3 regions of the Parageobacillus sp. G301 genome follow, and region 3 is predicted to be linked to each of the others. Evidence: riboswitches for the same ligand, from Rfam matches in the RefSeq annotation. Region 3 holds a riboswitch; each other region holds the start of a gene.

Region 1 (4,944 bases), 550 kb from region 3:
ATCGGAAGACTTAGAGTTCCTAAAATATATAAGCCCGTTTAAATATGTGGACGCCGCCTCCATTATTAATGATAACGAGATTGAGCCTTTGTATATCTTTATTATGGCTGCGGTTATTTTGATTAGTATCTTCGCTTCATATATGGTATATAAAAAGAAAGATATTGCAGTCTAATGAAATTAGAGGTGTTAAAATTGTATTCAGCATTTGAAAAGCAGCCTAAAGAGAAAAAAGACTTGATCATCAAAGTGGCCATCGAGGAATTTGTGAAGAATGGTTATGAAAAGACCTCTACAGATGTTATTACGAGACGGGCGGGAATTTCCAAGGGAATACTTTTTCATTATTTTAAGAGCAAGAAAAACTTATACCTTTATTTAGTGAATTATGTGAAGGACTTTCTGACGGAACTAGCAATGGAAGAAATGGAAAAAATCCAATCTGATGATTTCTTTGAAAGGATCAAAGAAATCGTCCTGTTGAAACAAAAACTAACGGTTCAGTATCTCCAAGAAACTCAGTTTATTACGGATGCCTTTACTAATCCTCCAGTGGCAGTAAAGAAGGAAATGGAAGAAATTATTAAGAAACATTACGAAGCTTATCAGGAAGATTTTTTGCTGAAGCATGTCTATATTAAAGATCTGATCCAAACGGAAAAACTTAGAGAGGATATTTCCGTGGATACCGTGATCCGCATGACCATGTTGATTGCCGAACAGCTGTCTAATAAGTATATGGCTATATACAAAAATAAGCAAATGGATGTCATGAGTGGTGTGGAGTCTTTGATAAGGGAACTGAATGAATATCTTAAGATTATTAAATATGGAATCTATAAACCAGAATAGAGTTTTTGATTTCTTTTCCCGTGGCGTTTTGCTACGGGATTTTTGCATATTATTAATGTTACACAAGTATAATTTTAAGATTTATTTAAAATTATTTAAAAATAAGACATTATCAAAGTGTATTGCACAATAGATGAATATGTTGTAATCTTTTATTTGTTTTATATAACGAAATACAACCGCTCATCTTCTTATCTAGAGAGGCGGAGGGACTGGCCCGAAGAAGTCTCGGCAGCGGACTCGTTTTCGAGTGCTGTGCCAAATCCAGCAAGCATTGTGCTTGAAAGATAAGAAGGGTTTCTTATATAGATACGTATAAGGCCTCTTCTTATGTTCAGATAAGAAGAGGCCTTTTCTCTAAGTGGAAAGCTCCTTCAAAAAAACATAAAATGAGGTGGAAAGAGTGGAGTTAAGAAAAGGCAATCTATTTGCGTTATTTCCGTTTGTGATCTTTTTAGTGTTGTTCATTGGTGCAGGCGTGGTTACAGGCGATTTTTATAAATTTCCAGTCATTGTAGCAATTTTGATTGCGGCAAGTATTTCGTTGATGATGAATCGGAAAGAGTCTTTAACGAAGAAAGTGGAAGTGTTCACAAAAGGGGCTGGAAATGCCGATGTCATGTTAATGGTCATCATTTTCTTATTAGCAGGAGCATTTTCGGAAGTAACTAAAAAAATGGGGGCTGTTGAATCAACGGTTAATTTGGCTCTTTCCGTTGTTCCGCAAAATTTATTAATAGCCGGTTTATTTGTCATTGGATGTTTTATCTCCATTTCGATGGGAACGTCCATGGGAACGATTGTAGCGTTAGCGCCGATTGGAGTCGGAATTAGTGAACAAACCGATATTTCTTTGGCATTATCTATGGCAGCTGTCATTGGCGGTGCTATGTTTGGAGATAACCTATCTTTTATCTCTGATACAACGATTGCGGCAGTTCGTACACAAAATACAAGAATGAAAGAAAAGTTTAAGGTGAACTTTTTCATTGTTTTACCAGCGGCAATCATCACCATCGTTCTTTTCTGGGCCATTACTGCTGGAGAGCAAGCGGAAATTACGAATCAATCTTTTAATTGGATGAAAATTTTACCTTACCTTGGTGTATTAATAACAGCATTAATGGGCGTTAATGTACTAGTCGTGTTAGCAGGCGGTATTTTATTAGCAGGAATCATCGGTCTTCTTGATGGAAGCTACAGTGCAATGGGCCTCATTCAAGCCATCGGTGACGGGGTCGCCGGAATGCAGGAATTGTCATTGCTTGCGATCTTAATTTCCGGTATGGTGGAAGTCATTAAACATAACGGTGGAATCGATTATTTACTTCAATTAGTAACAAGAAATGTAAAGTCAAAAAAAGGGGCACAATTCGGCATCGCGGGATTAGTGAGCTTAACAAATCTTTCAACAGCAAACAATACGATCTCCATTTTAATTGCTGGTCCACTTGCAAAAAACATTGCTGATCAATATGACATTGATCCGCGTAAATCTGCCAGCATATTGGATATTTTCTCATGCTGTTTCCAGGGGCTCATCCCATATGGTGCGCAAATGCTTGTGGCAGCAGGTGTTGCTTCCATTTCACCATTAAGTATTTTGCAGTATTCGTTCTACCCATTCTTAATTGGAGTTTGTGGCATGATCGCGATTGTGTTTGACTTTCCAAAATTAAAAACACAAAAAGAAGTAAAGGCAGACTTACAAGCGAATAAAGCGGTATAAAGGAAAGGGGCTGACTCAAAGCATCCCTTGGAGCGATGTTGAGTCAGCTTTCATTTTCACCAAATGGAGCGATTCTATTTTTTATGATCGAAAAAAGAGTATATTAGTGAATAATTTTGCAAAGTTGAAATCTTTCTTTAATAAGCTGGTTGACTTGTTCAACATTAAACATTTCTAATATAATTTATGAATATTTCACAAAAATAAATTAAGAGAAGAGAGTAATAAAAAATAGGTTCATCACCAAATTTTGTGATTTAGTGATAAAAAAGAGAAAGCATTAACGAAATCCTGGCAATAATGTCAGCGATGAAACAAACATAAGGAGGCTTCGCAAGTGCTTTCTATATCACTAGGATTGCCAGAATTCAAATTGTTAAACAAGAACTTCTTTCCTATGGTTATGCGATTCATGTGGAGAAAACAGAGACACAAGAACGTTGTCCACATTGTGGGTTTCTTACTTCCACTGTCCATGACAGACGGACACGAAAAGTACGGGATTTAGCGATTTTCCGTCAACCGGTGTACTTGTTCGTAGAGGTGAAGCGTTATCGATGCTGGAATTGTTTCCAAGTGTTTTCTGCCTCTTTCGAATCGATTCCACCAAACCAACATTACACCAATCATGTTGCGAGTACTTGTATGAACTTTGTGAAGGCTGAAAGCACCGTATCCCATATACGACATTGGAACGCATTTATTACTCCATCGCATCGAAAAAAGCAAAAGAGCGCCAAGCAGCGATGGAGGCCTCTTCTCCAGAAGGGATGGTGCTTAGCTTAGATGAAACCGCGGTAAAAAAGGGACATCAGTATGAAACCGTATTGATGGATGCCAAAGCAGGATCGGTCATGGGATTGCATGCCGACCGCCAATGTGACTCCGCCATCAACTTGTTGAATCAAAACGTCCTGTCGAAAGAAATGGTGCAAACCGTGATTCTTGACATGTGGGAACCCTATCACAAGGCGGTTCGTGCTCTGTTTCCATCTGCTTCGATTGTGATCGATAAGTACCATGTGGTTCAAAAGGTGACACAAGCCCTGGATCAAGCGAGAAGGAATTCTCCTCATTGAAAAAGGCTAGATTCCTTCTATATAAAAGGCTACTCGAATGGAGGGAACGAATCACAAGATCAAAAACATCAAACGCCGGGCATTGGCTATCGAAATCGAGAACGGTTTCGTTTGCGTGTATTTCTGGAGTGTACAGGGAACACTACAGGCAGTCAGGCTGCCTAAGCTCTCACTTCTTCCGCTATCGGTATGATAGTTGGTAGAATGGAACCTGTCAAGGAAAGCACTTGACTGTTTCCATTCTACCAACTTGGTGGTCCGTATGCGGAAGAAGGAGCCCATCGGATGAACCTGTTTCATCCAGCTAACATGTTTCTAGGATTGAGTAAATGGTGAATTACCCATTTTTTTATGTTGTTCCAACCTTCCTGTCACAATATTAGATTTGGAAAATGCGTATTGCTGAACGGCCTTTCCCTGATGGAATATCGAGAAAAGTCCATGGCATCATAATATACTCTTTTTCATTGTCTACTTGACAGGGGTATGTGCTTTAATTTTAGATTATAAAAAGTTTTGTTTCATCACCCAAAAAATTGATGGCAAAATTTGCTGTTTTTTGTTTAAGTATATATTTCAAATAGTGGATTAACCAAGTATAATTTGATTAGAATTTTCTAAATAAAATGAAAACTAAAAATATTCTTACCTACAAAAATACTTTTCTATGGACATCCGAAAAAATGATACCGCTTTCAATTGAAAATTAATCTAATGTGAGGGGGGAATGGAATTGATCAAAACATCTAATGGTGAAGAAATTTTTATTATTGATGCACACATTGCCTTATGGGATGGAAGTAAGGAGAATCAATTAAATATCCACGGAGAACAATTTATTAGTTGCTTTTATGATTATCACAAAAATCTAAGTCCGAAAGAATATTGGTGGCCTAAAGATGAGTTCGTAAAGTATTCTCCAGAAAAACTTGTGAATGATGTGTTTATTGAAGGATATGTGGATATGGCGATTTTCCAACCAGTTCTTCTAAAAGAGTTTTATAAAAATGGTTTTGGTAATTTTGATGCAAATGAGGAACTTTCAAAAAAGTACCCTAATCGTTTTATTTGCAATGGAACATTCGATCCCCGACATGGTGAACGAGGTTTAGAAAAATTAGAAGAAAATAAAGAAAAATACAACTGGCAAGGTGTCAAGTTATATACAGCTGATTGGTACGGTAATTCAAAGGGCTATAAACTATCTGATGACTGGTCAAAAAGATATCTTGAAAAATGCCAAGAGCTGGGGATAAGAAATATTCATATTCATAAGGGTCCAAC
Region 2 (4,944 bases), on a different contig from region 3:
GATTTATCCGTACAAAGGAAAGTCTCCAAAGATCGCTGAATCTGCCTTCATTGCCGATTATGTCACCATTACCGGTGATGTGGTCATCGGGGAAGAAACAAGCATTTGGTTTAATACTGTTATTCGCGGAGATGTCGCTCCAACGATTATCGGCAATCGCGTCAATATCCAAGATAACTCAATTTTACATCAAAGTCCAAACAATCCGCTTATCATTGAAGATGGTGTAACCGTCGGCCATCAAGTCATTTTACATAGCGCCATCATCCGGAAAAACGCTTTAATCGGCATGGGCTCGATTATTCTCGATGGTGCGGAAATTGGCGAAGGAGCGTTTATCGGTGCCGGAAGCCTTGTCCCGCAAGGAAAAAAAATTCCGCCGCACACGCTCGCATTTGGCCGTCCCGCTAAAGTCATTCGTGAATTAACCGACGAAGATGTCCGCGAGATGGAGCGAATTCGCCGCGAGTATGTGGAGAAAGGGAAATATTATAAATCGCTGCAGCAAGATAAATGATAATAGGAAACGCCGAGCAGACCGATTAACATTACGTTGTTGTTATTATGGGATATGACCAAGATGATATTTATTTCACCGCTCCGCTGACTGATGAAATAAAAAAGCATCCAAAATCGATTTTTTAAGATGTTGGGAGGCAAATAGGAAGACAGGCATCACCCTATCAGCTTGATTAGATAAGCTGGGAATGCCTGTCTTTTTTATATAGGTGAAAAATTTCGTTAATTTTCACCGACTTTCTTTTTGATATAATGAACCGGCTCCAACTTTTTCATACCGACGGACATCGTCATTGGCTCGGGTATATATTGGAGTGTTAAATAACGTTGAAGCGTATCATAATAAGAACATCATGTTCCATCACATGCAAAATGCTTTACTTTTCCGATACAATATATAAATTGTTTATTGAAATAAATTTTTACCAATCTTTTCTGCAGAGCAGTCGAAGCAGATGCTTTTTTCGTTGCGTTCACCCTTGATTTTGCCAAAAAAAGAGAGCTACATAACGTAACTCCCTTTTCTGTTTGTTATTGCTTCGCTAACGCAAGAGCCTGCTCTTTCAATGTTCCCGCTTTATCAGTGCGCTCCCATGGAAGATCGATGTCCGTGCGTCCGAAATGGCCATAAGCCGCTGTTTGTTTATAAATTGGGCGGCGCAAATCTAACATTTTAATAATGCCAGCTGGGCGAAGATCAAAGTTGTTGCGCACCACTTCAATTAAAATATCTTCAGATACTTTTCCGGTTCCGAACGTATCAATGGAAATGGAAACCGGTCTTGCAACGCCGATCGCATATGCCAACTGCACTTCACATTTATCGGCAAGTCCAGCAGCAACAATGTTTTTCGCTACATAACGCGCTGCATAGGCTGCAGAGCGGTCTACTTTTGTAGGGTCTTTACCAGAAAACGCACCGCCGCCATGGCGAGCATAACCGCCATATGTGTCAACGATAATTTTCCGTCCTGTTAAGCCAGCGTCGCCTTGAGGTCCGCCGATGACGAAACGACCTGTCGGGTTAATAAAATATTTTGTGTTTTCATCGATCAGTTCTGCTGGTACAACCGGCTTAATGACATGTTCTTTAATATCGCGCTCAATTTGTTCTTGTGTAATTTCCGGATGATGTTGCGCTGATACAACGATCGTATCGATACGCACTGGTTTTCCATTTTCATCGTATTCTACTGTTACTTGTGTTTTGCCATCTGGACGCAAATATGGCAAAATGGCTTCTTTCCGCACTTCTGACAAACGGCGTGCCAAACGATGCGCTAACGAAATCGGAAGCGGCATTAATTCTTTCGTTTCATTGCAAGCAAATCCAAACATTAACCCTTGGTCTCCAGCACCGATTGCTTCAATTTCCTCGTCAGTCATCTGACCTTCGCGGGCTTCTAACGCCTTATCGACTCCCATTGCGATATCTGGAGACTGTTCGTCAATCGATGTCAATACAGCACAAGTATCGGCATCAAAACCATATTTCGCACGAGTATAGCCAATTTCGCGAACCGTATCGCGGACGATTTTCGGGATATCTACATATGTTGATGTCGTAATTTCTCCACTTACGAGCACAAGCCCTGTTGTAACGCTCGTTTCGCATGCGACGCGAGCATTCGGGTCCTTCTCTAAAATGGCATCTAAAATGGCATCGGAAATTTGGTCACAAATTTTGTCAGGATGACCTTCCGTTACAGATTCCGAAGTAAATAAACGTCTTTTTTTTGACATTCGTCAGTTTCCTCCTCTTTTCATAATCGAACGTCTAAATATTGTATTCCTGCAAACTGCAGATGATACGGTACTCATTCCCTTTTATTATAGCTTTTATATATCTTGACACATAGACATATAAAAAAACCTTTCCTGTAATTTTGAGGAAAGGTCATTGCAATCATATTGCTCCTTTCACTCTTATCGCTCAAGGACGTTGCCTTGCCACAGGTTAGCACCATTTCACACATTTCCAGTTGTGACGGTTGCTGGGTTTCATCGGGCCTGTCCCTCCACCGGCTCGGGATAAGAGTATCCGTTCAATGAGTTATCATATCGTAATTAAATAAAGAAAGTCAACAAAATTAGACAATTTTTTTATGAACAAAAATGAGAAAAATAAAAGAAAAGAAATTGTCACAAATAGTATGGACTAATAATAAAAATGTGTTATACTATTTGAAGGAGACCATTTCAATAAAAAGGAAGGTTTTGTACATGGGAGTCGCTAATATGACAAGTAAACTTACCACATTATTACAACAGCCAAATGTGTTTCATAATTTATCGGTAGCACAGCTTGTAGAAAAAGTGTTGCAACGAAATGAAGGTCGGTTGACAGCTACCGGAGCAGTTGCGGTAACGACAGGAAAATATACAGGTCGCTCTCCAAAAGATAAATACATTGTAGAAGAAGCTTCGACGAAATCAAAAATCGATTGGGGGACGACGAACCAGCCGATTTCTGAAGAAGTTTTCGAAAACTTATACAATAAGGTAATTGACTATTTAATGAAAAAAGATGAAATATTTGTTTTTAAAGGATTTGCCGGCGCTGATCCCAAATACCGCTTACCTATCCAAGTCATTAATGAATTTGCGTGGCAAAATTTATTTGCACATCAACTATTTATTCGCCCAACAGCGGAAGAACTGCAAACACACAAAGCGGAATTCACCGTTATTTGCGCACCAAACTTTAAAGCAGATCCTGCCGTTGATGGAACAAGATCGGAAACATTTATCATTATTTCTTTTGAACGGCGGATCGTGCTAATCGGTGGCACAGAATATGCTGGCGAAATGAAAAAATCGATTTTCACTGTGATGAATTACCTGCTCCCAGAACAAGGAATTTTATCGATGCATTGTTCGGCAAACGTCGGTAAAGAAGGGGATGTCGCATTATTCTTTGGTCTATCCGGCACGGGAAAAACGACGCTTTCCGCCGATCCAAACCGCCGTCTTATTGGTGATGACGAACACGGCTGGTCCAACCGCGGCATCTTTAATATCGAAGGCGGTTGCTATGCAAAATGCATCAATTTATCACGGGAAAAAGAACCGCAAATTTTTGATGCGATCGGATTCGGTGCGGTGCTCGAAAACGTTATTATCGATGAGCATACAAGACTGCCTAATTATGATGACGCTACGTTAACGGAAAATACCCGCGCTGCTTACCCTATTCAAGCGATTAGCAATATCGTTGATCCGAGCATCGCTGGTCATCCGTCGACGATTATTTTCTTAACGGCAGACGCATTCGGAGTATTGCCGCCGATTAGCAAGCTAACGCGCGAACAAGCGATGTATCATTTCTTAAGCGGCTATACGAGCAAGCTGGCGGGTACAGAACGCGGCATCACTTCTCCGCAAGCGACATTCTCTACTTGCTTTGGAGCTCCGTTTTTACCGCTTCCAGCTGTGCAATATGCGGAAATGCTCGGTAAAAAAATCGTTGAACATAATGTCCGAGTGTTCCTCGTTAACACAGGATGGACAGGTGGAGAATACGGAGTCGGCAGCCGCATGAAGCTTGCCTATACCCGTGCAATGGTGCAAGCAGCTGTCGAAGGAGAACTCGACAATGTCGAAACAGTGAAGGACCCTATTTTCGGTTTAGAAATTCCGATTCATATTCCTGGTGTACCAGATGAAGTGCTGCAGCCAAAAAATACATGGGCCGATAAGCAAGCATATGAACAAAAAGCAAAAGAACTTGCCGCAAAATTCCGGGAAAACTTCCAAAAGTTTAAACATATCGCTCCGGAAATCGAAGCGCTGGGCGGTCCAATCGTATAACTTCCAAGGAGGGAATCATTCCCTCCTTTTTTAATTTATCGAATGCAACGAAATCAGCTCATACGTTACAATCGTCCGATTGTTGGCAAGTTCCAGCTTTTTTACCACTGCTTGGCCGCTCGCTTCGCTTTGTAACGTTCTTCTCACTTCAAGCGGAATATCGATTGGATAAATACGATACCCTTCCTTTTCTAGAATAAATAGATTGTCTTTCACTCTCTTTTCCTTGCCTTTTGTCACAATGAGTGTTTGAAATTCCAGCGGCATGCCCATTGAAACACACCCCTTTTCTTTTTATCGTATCATACATTTGGTTGTCGTTTCATCCATTCCGTTAACCGACGAACTGTTTCGCGGTTATCTTTCGGTGGAAAGTAATGAGTAAAGTTTGGAAAATACCATGCCGTCACTTGTTTATTTGCCTCTTTTAGTCTTTTTTCAAGGCGATACGCGTGTTCAATCGAAACGTTTCGATCTTTCTCCCCATGAATGATTAACACAGGGGCTTGAATCTTTTCGATCTCATACAATGGGGTTCGCCACCGGTAGCGCTCTGGATATTTCGTTGGCGTTCCGCCTATTACCCGTTTCATCATTCTCCGCAAATCTTCTCGC
Region 3 (4,944 bases):
TTCTGGGAAGCGGATGTCATAACAAATGACGCCTGCACATCGAGTGTTTTCTAATGTGAACAATCCCATTTCTTCCCCTGGATGTAAGTAAAGATGTTCATCCATCAGCTGGAACAAATGGAGTTTGCTATATTCGCCGACGATGATGCCGTTTCGGTCGGCGATGTACATCGTATTGGTGACGCCGCGATCTGTTTTTCTGGCAATTGATCCAGCGACAATATTGACATGATGCGACTTGGCAAGTTTTTGAATGAACGCTTTTGTACGCATACCGCCCTCATCGGCAATCTCATCGAGTCTGGTTAAGTCATAGCCAGTCGTCCATAGTTCAGGAAGGACGATAATATCTGGGTGATTTTTTGAAATTTTTTCTATCTCTCTTTCAACGCGCCGTTCGTTTTCATTAGGATTGCCAAAAGCGATATCTAGCTGAAGACATGCGATTTTTATCGTCATGAACATTCACCTCGAAAAAATTTTACTTTACATTTTGATTTTTACGATATATGATTTTTCACTAGAATTTCAAGAAAATTTTTGAGAAGGTGTTAACGCGATGAAACAATTTCCACTATCTGAGTTATTGCAGAGCCTTCCAAAACAGTTTTTTGCTTCGCTTGTCGATAAAGTCGCAAAAAAAATGGCGGAGGGGCATGACATCATCAATTTAGGGCAAGGAAATCCCGACCAGCCGACTCCACCGCATATCGTGGAGGCGATGCAAAAAGCGGTGGCGAACCCAAAATATCACAAATACTCGCCATTTAAAGGGTATTCCTTTTTGAAACGCGCCGTTGCTGCGTTTTATGAGCGCGAATACGGCGTTGCCGTTGATCCGGAAAAAGAAGTGGCGGTTTTGTTTGGCGGGAAAGCGGGTCTTGTGGAGATCCCGCAATGTTTAGCCAATCCAGGCGATATTGTGCTCGTGCCTGACCCGGGATATCCGGATTATTGGTCGGGGATTGCGCTGGCGCGCGCGGAAATGGTGATGATGCCATTGCGTGCGGAAAATCAGTTTTTGCCTGATTATGATGAAATTCCTGCAAATATTGCGGAAAAAGCAAAAATGATGTTTTTAAACTATCCGAATAATCCAACCGGGGCGATCGCTTCTAAGGAGTTTTTTGAAGAAACGGTGTCGTTTGCCGCAAAACACGGAATTTGCGTCGTTCATGATTTTGCTTACGGTGCGATTGGCTTTGACGGAAAAAAACCGGTCAGCTTTCTTCAAGCAGAGGGGGCAAAAGAAATTGGCGTTGAAATTTATACATTCTCCAAAACATATAATATGGCGGGCTGGCGCGTGGCGTTTGCCGTTGGAAATGAGAGCGTGATTGCGGCGATTAACTTGCTGCAAGACCATTTATATGTGAGTTTGTTTGGCGCTGTTCAAGAAGCGGCGGCAACCGCATTGCTTTCTTCGCAGCGCTGCGTGGAAGAGCTTGTCGCGCTGTATGAATCGCGGCGCAATACGCTTATTGACGCGTTGCGGCAAATTGGCTGGGATGTCGACGCCCCAAAAGGTTCATTTTTTGCGTGGCTTCCGGTGCCGAACGGATGGACATCGGAACGTTTTTCCGATTATTTGCTGGAAAAAGCGCATGTCGTTGTCGCGCCGGGAATTGGATTTGGCAAGCATGGAGAAGGATATGTGCGAGTTGGGTTATTAACAAGCGAATCCCGCCTGCAAGAAGCGGCGGAACGGATTTCGAAGCTTGGTCTTTTCTAAAATGGGTTAAAAAATGATTGACAGAGCGAAAAAATACTGTCATAATTCAAATTAAATTTTCGAGCGCGAATAGTTTGAAAAGTGAATACGATATTGCAAGCATTCTTATCAAGAGCAGGCGGAGGGACAAGCCCAATGAAGCCCGGCAACCGGCTTAACGACGGTTAAGCACGGTGCTAATTCTTGCAGCGGAAACGCTGAGAGATAAGAAGAGCGTGAATAAATAAAGCCTCTTCTTATGAAGAGGTTTTTTTGATGGATGAACAGAAAAGAGGGATGATCATGAGTCAAGTAATTGCCACATATCTTATTCACGATGAAAAAGATTTAGAGAAAAAGGCGGAAGGAATTGCGCTTGGGTTGACCGTTGGTTCGTGGACGGATTTGCCGCTTCTTGAGCAGGAACAATTGCGCAAGCATAAAGGAGTAGTTGTAAGCGTACAAGAACTCGAGGAGAACGAACGCGCCAACCGTTACTTTGGAAAACGATTGAAGAGGGGAATCGTTCGCATTGCATACCCGAGCTTAAACTTTAGCGCGGATATTCCGGCGCTTTTAACGACGGTGTTTGGCAAATTGTCGCTGGATGGAGAAGTGAGATTGCTAGATTTAACGTTTTCCGACGAATGGAAAAGACAGTTTCCTGGCCCGCGTTTTGGCATTGACGAAATCCGCAAAAAAGTGGGTGTATATGAACGTCCGCTTCTGATGAGCATTTTTAAAGGGATGATCGGCCGCGATTTAACATATTTATCCGAGCAGCTGAAACAACAAGCGCTCGGCGGGGTCGATCTCGTTAAAGACGATGAAATTTTGTTTGAAAACGAATTAACGCCGTTTGAAAAGCGAATTACGGCTGGAAAAGCGGTGTTAAACGAAGTGTACGAAAAGACAGGAAAACGGACGTTATATGCGGTGAACTTGACTGGAAAAACGTTCGAATTGAAAGAGAAAGCAAAACGCGCAGTCGAATTAGGTGCCGATGTATTGTTATTTAACGTATTTGCGTACGGTTTGGATGTGCTCCAAGGGTTGCGCGAAGATGATGAGATCACCATTCCGATCATGGCTCATCCGGCATTCAGCGGGGCGCTTACTCCATCGGAGTTTTACGGAATAAAAGCATCCTTGCTGCTTGGCAAATTGCTTCGCCTTGTTGGTGCGGATTTTGTGCTTTTTCCATCGCCATACGGAAGCGTTGCCCTTGATAAAGAAGAGGCGCTTGGCATTGCCGCAGAGTTGACGAATGATAAGGAGCCGTTTAAACGGTCGTTCCCGGTTCCGTCAGCCGGCATTCATCCAGGGCTTGTGCCATTATTGTTCCGCGATTTTGGCATAGATAGCATCGTCAATGCAGGCGGCGGCATACATGGACATCCAGACGGAGCAGCAGGTGGCGGCAGAGCATTTCGCGCTGCGATTGATGCGGCTCTTGCCGGAAAATCGCTTCATGAAGCAGCGCGCGAAAATGAGGCGTTGCGAAAGGCGATTGACTTATGGGGCGCAGTAGAGGTGACATCATGACAAAACCAATCATCTTTTGTGATTTTGATGGGACGATTACAGACAATGACAACATTATCGCGATTATGAAACGGTTTGCGCCGCCGGAATGGGAAACGTTAAAAGAAGATATATTATCACAGCGCATCTCGGTGCAAGAAGGGGTTGGCGCGATGTTTTCCCTTCTTCCATCGAGTTGGAAAGAAGAGATTGTCGATTTCATTTTACAAAACGCCCGCATTCGCGACGGGTTTCGCGAATTTGTCGCGTTTACGAAGGAACGTGATATTCCGCTATATGTCATAAGCGGCGGCATTGACTTTTTTGTCTATCCGCTTTTAGAAGGGCTCATCGAAAAAGAGCGCATCTTCTGCAATGGCTCTGATTTCAGCGGGGAGGCGATTCGCATTACATGGCCGCATTCATGTGATGAACAGTGTCAAAACGGCTGTGGCTGCTGCAAGCCGTCGCTGCTTCGAAAATTGACAAAGCCCGATGCCTTTCACATCGTCATCGGCGATTCGATCACTGATTTAGCAGTGGCAAGGCTGGCGGATCATGTTATCGCACGCGACTTTTTGCTTCAAAAATGTCAAGAACTAAATATTCCACATACGCCGTTTACGACGTTTTTCGATGTCATTCATTTTCTGGAGACGATGGAGGTGAGGTCATGAGTTTGCTCCTAAAGAGATGGAAAGAGCTTGCCGAGGTAAAAGCAGAATTGGCGGCGCGCGATTGGTTTTTCGCCACAAGCGGAAACTTGTCGATCAAGGTAACCGATGACCCGCTCACTTTTTTAGTCACGGCAAGCGGCAAAGACAAACGCAAGCAGACAGACGAAGATTTTTTGCTTGTCGACGCTTCCGGAAATCCAGTGGAGAATACGAATTTAAAGCCGTCTGCCGAAACGCTTTTGCATGTGGAAATTTACAAGAAAACGAACGCGGGCTGCAGCCTCCACGTCCATACGATCGACAATAATGTTATCTCCGAATTGTACGGAGATGAGGGAGAAGTTGCGTTTTCCGGCCAAGAAATTATTAAAGCGTTTGGGATTTGGGAAGAAGATGCGGTCATCCGCATTCCGATTATTCCGAATTACGCGCATATTCCAACGCTTGCGAAGGAATTTGCCAAGCATGTAAACGGCGACGCCGGCGCGGTATTGATCCGCAACCATGGCATTACCGTCTGGGGGCGGGATGCGTTTGAGGCGAAGAAGTTTTTAGAAGCATGGGAGTTTTTATTCAGCTGGCACGTCAAGTGGCTGCTGCTAAAGCAGGCCGCCGTGCTGCCGGTTGTTAAATCATAAAAATTGATGAAGGGGGAAATTCCAATGGCAGTAATCAGAGTGAGAAAAACAGGAGAAGTGATTGAAGGGGAAGAAAATGTCCGCAGCTTTTTAAACAAACAAGGCGTGTTGTACGAGCATTGGGACATTAACAAACTGCCGGAACATTTGCGCAACAAATATGTATTGACCGACGAAGAAAAAGAGGAAATTTTGGCGACGTTTAAAGAAGAAATTGAAGATTTGGCGGCGAGAAGAGGCTACAAAACTTGGGATATCGTCGCCTTATCGGATGCGACGCCGAATTTGGATGAACTGTTGAAAAAGTTTGAACAAGTGCACATTCATACGGAAGACGAAGTGCGCGCTATTACTGCTGGCCATGGCATTTTTATCATCAAAGGGGACAGCGAAA

The links. Region 3 has a riboswitch for S-adenosylmethionine ahead of mtnW (2,3-diketo-5-methylthiopentyl-1-phosphate enolase). Riboswitches for the same ligand answer to the same signal wherever they lie in the genome.
Region 1: it holds a riboswitch for S-adenosylmethionine, as region 3 does, so the genes downstream of both, QSJ37_RS04110 (Na+/H+ antiporter NhaC family protein) here and mtnW (2,3-diketo-5-methylthiopentyl-1-phosphate enolase) in region 3, are expected to answer to the same signal.
Region 2: it holds a riboswitch for S-adenosylmethionine, as region 3 does, so the genes downstream of both, metK (methionine adenosyltransferase) here and mtnW (2,3-diketo-5-methylthiopentyl-1-phosphate enolase) in region 3, are expected to answer to the same signal.

What each region holds. Positions count from the first base shown of each region.
Region 1 covers NZ_BSDB01000001.1:795,216-800,159, reverse strand. Annotated here, with positions in the region: gene QSJ37_RS04120 (ABC transporter permease subunit) at 1-175, shown strand, start outside; gene QSJ37_RS04115 (TetR/AcrR family transcriptional regulator) at 175-852, shown strand; SAM riboswitch class I at 1,041-1,146, shown strand; gene QSJ37_RS04110 (Na+/H+ antiporter NhaC family protein) at 1,256-2,581, shown strand; partial or broken gene QSJ37_RS17925 (transposase) at 2,919-3,825, shown strand; gene QSJ37_RS04095 (amidohydrolase family protein) at 4,388-4,944, shown strand, end outside.
Region 2 covers NZ_BSDB01000002.1:734,735-739,678, reverse strand. Annotated here, with positions in the region: gene QSJ37_RS12495 (gamma carbonic anhydrase) at 1-517, shown strand, start outside; gene metK (methionine adenosyltransferase) at 1,051-2,262, opposite strand; SAM riboswitch class I at 2,443-2,557, opposite strand; gene pckA (phosphoenolpyruvate carboxykinase (ATP)) at 2,743-4,329, shown strand; gene QSJ37_RS12480 (DUF2584 domain-containing protein) at 4,360-4,602, opposite strand; gene QSJ37_RS12475 (alpha/beta hydrolase family protein) at 4,632-4,944, opposite strand, start outside.
Region 3 covers NZ_BSDB01000001.1:1,346,723-1,351,666, reverse strand. Annotated here, with positions in the region: gene QSJ37_RS06860 (carbon-nitrogen family hydrolase) at 1-459, opposite strand, end outside; gene QSJ37_RS06855 (pyridoxal phosphate-dependent aminotransferase) at 560-1,732, shown strand; SAM riboswitch class I at 1,835-1,943, shown strand; gene mtnW (2,3-diketo-5-methylthiopentyl-1-phosphate enolase) at 2,015-3,256, shown strand; gene mtnX (2-hydroxy-3-keto-5-methylthiopentenyl-1-phosphate phosphatase) at 3,253-3,912, shown strand; gene QSJ37_RS06840 (methylthioribulose 1-phosphate dehydratase) at 3,909-4,550, shown strand; gene QSJ37_RS06835 (1,2-dihydroxy-3-keto-5-methylthiopentene dioxygenase) at 4,575-4,944, shown strand, end outside.